2 regions of the Macrococcus sp. GL_134 genome follow, and region 2 is predicted to be linked to the other one. Evidence: riboswitches for the same ligand, from Rfam matches in the RefSeq annotation. Region 2 holds a riboswitch; the other holds the start of a gene.
The links. Region 2 has a riboswitch for S-adenosylmethionine ahead of metK (methionine adenosyltransferase). Riboswitches for the same ligand answer to the same signal wherever they lie in the genome.

Region 1: linked by a shared signal. The riboswitch ahead of AC3IPL_RS00460 (hypothetical protein) and the one ahead of metK (methionine adenosyltransferase) in region 2 are both predicted to bind S-adenosylmethionine.

Annotation. Positions count from the first base shown of each region.
Region 1 covers NZ_CM174409.1:84,371-87,521, reverse strand. Annotated here, with positions in the region: gene kynB (arylformamidase) at 1-375, shown strand, start outside; gene kynA (tryptophan 2,3-dioxygenase) at 372-1,211, shown strand; gene AC3IPL_RS00460 (hypothetical protein) at 1,296-1,601, opposite strand; SAM riboswitch class I at 1,674-1,773, opposite strand; gene AC3IPL_RS00455 (FMN-dependent NADH-azoreductase) at 1,829-2,464, opposite strand; gene AC3IPL_RS00450 (ABC transporter ATP-binding protein) at 2,683-3,151, shown strand, end outside.
Region 2 covers NZ_CM174409.1:1,518,483-1,521,633, forward strand. Annotated here, with positions in the region: gene AC3IPL_RS07810 (nuclease-related domain-containing protein) at 1-610, opposite strand, end outside; gene metK (methionine adenosyltransferase) at 779-1,969, opposite strand; SAM riboswitch class I at 2,069-2,168, opposite strand; gene pckA (phosphoenolpyruvate carboxykinase (ATP)) at 2,354-3,151, shown strand, end outside.

The sequences.
Region 1 (3,151 bases), 600 kb from region 2:
GCCATTTCAGCAGCAGCACTTCAATCACAGCTGACTGAACGAGTTGAACGTGTATTGATCAAAACATCACTTCCTAACAATCCGGAACATTTCCCGGAAAATGTTCCTGGGGTCACTAAGGACGGGGCTGAATATTTGAATTCGCTCGGTGTTAAACTCATCGGTGTCGATACACCTTCAGTCGATGACATTTCAAGTAAAGCTTTAGAAGGTCATCACGCGCTTTATGAACATGATATATATATTCTTGAGAATGTTATGCTGGACAATGTCATGCCCGGCAACTATGAATTGATCGCCCTGCCTCTTGCTTTAAAAGACGCTGACGGCAGCCCTGTTCGTGCAGTCATCCGACCAAAAGGAGCGGTGTCATGACTAAGCATCAAGCATTTGAAGATGAGCAGAACATTCATACAGATTTCAGGAAGGACATGACATACAGCAGTTATCTCGGTCTCGAGACATTGCTTGCCAGTCATCATCCACTCAGCGGTCATCATGATGAAATGCTGTTCATCACTGTCCATCACGTCAGCGAAATATGGATGAAGCAGCTGATTCATGAACTGAAAGCTGCCGTCCATAACGTTCAGCACGATCAGTTCGGCGAAGCATTCAAGAAACTTGCGCGTGTGTCACAAATTCAGCAGCAGATCAAAAATGTATGGGATGTGCTCTCTACATTGACGCCAAGCGAATATTTAGAGTTCCGCGATAAGCTGGGCCATTCTTCAGGCTTCCAGTCCTATCAGAATCGGGTGATTGAATTTTATCTCGGCTATAAGACAGATTATATACTGAAGATTTATTCACATGAGCCGGAAATTCATGCGCAGCTGCTTGAAGCCTACAGCACACCGAGCCTTTATGATGCGGCGATTCATGCCCTGCATCGTGCTGGACTTAATATTGATGCTGATGTCCTTGAGAGAAAGCCTTGCATTACTTACACAGCGAATGACAGCGTGAAAGAAGCTTGGAAAGAAGTCTATAGAAACAGCGAAAAATACTGGCAGTTGTATGAACTTGCCGAAGAACTTGTCGATATAGAAGATCTATTTCAGCAGTGGCGGTTCAGACATATGAAAACAGTAGAACGCATCATTGGATTTAAAGTCGGTACTGGTGGTTCGCAAGGAGTCAATTATTTGAAGAAAGTGCTCGACCAGTACTTCTTCCCTGAATTGTGGCAGCTGCGAACTGAACTGTAATGAAACATCTTATCTCATTAAAAAAGCGGCCTTCAAATGTGGTTTGAAGGCCGTTTCTCGTTAATTTCCACGTTAAATCTTTTTCTATTCAGCCGTGCTGTTCGTTTTATAGATTTTAATCGCTATTGTATAACCATCCAGTTCCAGCTTCAGTTCTTTATCGTTACTTACATGCTGTGCTGCAATAGCCTCTCCTGCTTTTTGACGTGGTTCTCTCTCCACCTGGTTGAGGCGGTAGAAGTCCATCTTACGCTCACTCTTTTCGACTTCTTCTAGTTCTCGCTCGAGACGGTTTCTGTCTGCTGTCTTTATCATGGAACTACTATAATTGACTGGTTTATAGTTTTCCACTAGTTCTAAATCTGCTAAAATATCTGCTCTTGTTCTCATCTTTTGCCCCCCGGTTATTTTAGTCACAAAAAAATAGCTCATCTTAAAATCAAGAAGAGCTATTAGAGAATCTTCTTATCTTTCAAGATATACTTGTTGGAATTAGCACAGTGCATAAGCCTGCTGCTGAGGTTTCATAGGGCCAAGTCCCTCCACCTGCTCTGAATAAGATACGAGCTATTAATTTGTAAAGTGATTATATCATACTACCTTCTATTTGTGTAGTATTAGAATGTTTTACCTAATGCTTCACCGCGTTTAATACCGTCAGCTTTGATTTCTTCTGCTTTTTCAGGGTTTGCATTATGGCCTTCAATAATCAGTTCTTCATATGACGGCACACCTGTAAAGTTCATGATTTGTTTCAAGTAACGGTTGCCAAGTTCAAGTTCAGCTGCTGGTCCTTCTGAATAGTAACCACCGCGTGCTTGAATGTGAAGTGCTTTTTTGTCAGTTAATAAGCCGACTGCGCCTTCAGCTGTATATTTGAATGCTTTACCTGCAACTGCGACTGCATCGATATATGCTTTCATTACTGCCGGGAAAGAGAAGTTCCAGAATGGTGTCACAAAAACATATTTGTCAGCAGCAGCAAACTGATCGCTTAATTCATTTAAACGATTAACTTTTTGTTGTTCTGTCTCAGATAATTTTGCGAACTCTTCACCCGACTGTAATTTACCCCAGCCGGAGAAAACGTCGCTGTCGATTAACGGGATGAATGTATTGTATAAGTCGATGTGAACGACGTCATGATCTGGATTAGCTGCTTTGTAGCTGTCAATGAATGATTGACCAGCTGCCATAGAGAATGAAGCCGCTGCATCGTTTGGATGTGCTGTAATGTATAAAACTTGAGTCATAATATTAGCCGCCTTTATATATTTATTATATTTGATATAATTATTATATTAATATTTCTAATGATTGAAACCCTTTAAACTTAATTTTAATCGAAAGTGTAAAACATTACTTGATAGACTCTTATGGTTTTCAATCATTTGACATCAATTTACATCATCATTAAAGTAAATACGAATGTATCACTGTACATCAATGAACAACAATCGGAGGAATGACAATGGCTCGTGGAAGCACAGCAAAAGAAAAATCGACAGCAAAATTCTCAGATTTCTACCAGCTGTTGAAACGTTCAGGAATTAAACGGAAGCTATTTATATTAGGAATTGCAATGACCTTGATAGGAACAGTTGGTTCGTTGATTGTACCCATGTTGACGCAGCGTTTTATCGACGGATTTGATACAGACTCTGTTACGACAGGTTTAATCCTATTAATTATCTTTGTATTTTTACTAAGTGCCATATTCAATGGAGTGTCTAACTATGTACTAGCTAATGTGGGGCAAAGTATTATCAGAGGATTACGCGAAATTATTTGGGATAAGTTCTTAAAGTTGCCGGTCAGCTATTTTGATACTACAAAAAGCGGTGAGTCTGTCAGTCGTATCGTTAATGATACTTCTGTTCTAAAAGATTTAATCACTCGCCACTTTCCATCTGTCATTAGTGGGATGCTGACCATTGTCG
Region 2 (3,151 bases):
CCTCATCTCGTTCCATCGCAAGTGTCTGTTCGATGTAAGGGTCGATATCCAGCAGACTGAATATATGTTCAAACATCGGTTCCTGTGAGAACTGTGTCTGATCTACGCCGTGATAGATATGCCCTTTCCAGTAATGCGAATCAATGATGTATACACCTGTTCGTGTCAATACGATGTGGGCAATTTTCTCTGTCCGCTTCAGATCACGTCCGGGAATAAAGACATTGGCAAGGACATGCATATCTTCAGGTCTGATTCGTTCGTTTCGGACAAGACGTTCTTTGAGCTGAATCAATGTCAGATCCGTCAAATACTCGCCACCGTTTTTGGACAGATGTTTCAAGCTGTCGATTTGAATGGCTTGTTTAGATACTTGTTCATCATAGATCTCTTTCTGCTGGGCGAACGCTTTTTTCTGTTCAAGCCGTTCTTTCTCAGCTTTGTCCTGCAGTTCTGCTGACAATTTCTGTTTGTCATCTGCATGCTGATCGGCCAGTCTCAGTCGTTCACGTTTTGCTTTGCTGTTAGTAACGATCCAGAGCACTAAGAACAGCAGCGCCAGAACACCGAGCGCAATAATAATGTAATGAAGCGGTGTAAGTTCAGTCATGAAATTCTCCTTTGTATATATAGGTTTATTCATATTATAATCAAAATTTACGTTTTCTTCAGTATTATTCATAAAATTTCATCTGATCAATTTTGAGAATATTACTCTTTTTTCAGCCGAACTCACAAAAAAACGGAAACCCGTTCAAGGTTTCCGCTGTCTAAGATGTTATTGAATCGCTGCTTTCAAGCTGTCGACTTTGTCTGTCTGTTCCCATGGCAGCTCGACATCTGTACGGCCGAAATGTCCGTAAGCAGCTGTCTGCTTGTAGATCGGACGGCGCAGATCAAGCATCTTGATGATACCTGCCGGACGTAAGTCGAATGTGCTGCGTACGGCTTCTACAAGTGCTGATTCTGAGTAGTCGCTTGTACCGAACGTATCGACAGAAATCGATACAGGATGAGCCACACCGATCGCGTAGGCTAGCTGTACTTCTGCTTTGTCAGCAAGCCCTGCCGCTACGATGTTCTTCGCGACATAACGTGCTGCATAGGCGCCTGAACGGTCTACTTTCGTTGCATCTTTACCAGAGAAGGCACCGCCGCCGTGACGGGCATAGCCGCCGTAAGTATCAACGATGATTTTACGGCCTGTCAAGCCTGCATCCCCTTGAGGTCCACCGATAACAAAACGTCCAGTCGGGTTGATGAAGTATTTCGTTTCGTCATCGATCAGTTCTGCGGGAACAACAGATTTAATGACGTGCTCTTTAATGTCCGTCTGAATCTGCTCCAGCTCAATTTTCTCATGGTGCTGAGAAGAAATAACGATTGTATCGATACGTTTTGGCTCGTTATTCTCATCATATTCAACAGTGACTTGTGTCTTACCGTCCGGACGTAAGTAGTCAAGCGTACCGTTCTTACGCACTTCTGTTAAGCGACGTGCCAGTTCGTGTGCCAATGAAATCGGCAGCGGCATTAAGCTCTCTGTTTCATTACATGCATAGCCGAACATCAGCCCTTGGTCACCTGCACCGATAGATTCAATGTCAGAATCAGACAGCTCTTCGCGGTCTTCAAGCGCACGGTCAACACCTTGTGCGATGTCTGGAGACTGCTCATCAATCGCAGTCAGAACAGCCATCGTCTGGAAGTCATAACCATATTTAGCGCGCGTATAACCGATTTCTTTCACTGTTTCACGCACGACTTTTGGAATATCGACATAGGTCGTTGTTGTGATTTCGCCGGCAATGAGTGCCATCCCAGTGGTCACTGATGTTTCGCATGCAACACGTGCTTTAGGGTCCCCTTTTAAGATTTCATCAAGAATCGCATCTGAAATCTGGTCAGCAATTTTATCCGGATGTCCTTCTGTCACTGATTCAGAAGTAAATAGTTTACGATCTGCCAATTTAATATCTCCTTTTTCTATGAAAGTTATACGGTTTATCCATAAGAAAAGCCTTCTCCACAATTAAGAGAGAAGGCTCGATTAATACAAGTCCATTCACTCTTATCGTTCAGATGAAATCTGCAAACGGTTTGGCACCTTACTTAAAAGGTTGCTGGGCTTCGTAGGGTCCATGTCCCTCCACCACTCTGGATAAGAGAATCCGCAAGTAAGATAATACTAAACTATTTGTTAAACGTCAATAAATTTAAGAAATACATAATTTTCTGTCTTTAAAAACTGCTTGAGAATCTGCCGTGATTAGTATAGACTATTGGGTCTGTTATGTTATACTATTTGATGAAACTGCTTACATTGCAGAAACTATTACTGGAGGATTATAACATGAACGATACATCGACGTATAATGAAAATCTGGATCAATTACTAGCAAAACCTTCTACTAAAAAACAGTTGTCTCGCACTCAGCTGATTCAGGACATACTGGATAATGGTGAAGGTGTTCTTACAGACTCAGGAGCAGTAAAAGCAGAAACAGGAAAATATACGGGTCGTTCGCCTAAAGATAAATTTATCGTAAGAGAAGCTGAAACTGAAGATAAAATTGACTGGAACGCCATCAACCAGCCCATCGAAGAGGACGTCTTCTTGAAACTTCTCGACAAAGTGACTTCTTATTTAAACACAAAGGACAAAGTCTATGTCTTTAACGGGTATGCCGGCGCCGACGCTGCGACTCAGCTGAAACTGACTGTCATCAACGAAATGGCATGGCACAACTTGTTCGCCCGCACGATGTTCATCCGTCCCGAAACGACTGAAGAAGGATTGAACATCTCACCTGACTTCACTATCATCTCAGCGCCGCACTTCAAAGCTGACCCCGAAGTGGATGGAACGAAATCCGAGACATTCATCATCACAAGCTTCAAACACAAAGTCATATTGATCGGCGGAACTGAATATGCCGGCGAAATGAAAAAAGGAATCTTCGGTGTGATGAACTATTACCTGCCAGATAATGACGTGATGAGCATGCACTGTTCAGCAAACGTCGGCGAAAACAAAGACGTCGCCTTATTCTTTGGACTATCAGGTACTGGTAAAACGACGTTATCAGCAGATCCACAGCGCAAATTAATCGGTGATGATGAACACGGCTGGAATGACAACGGAGTCTTC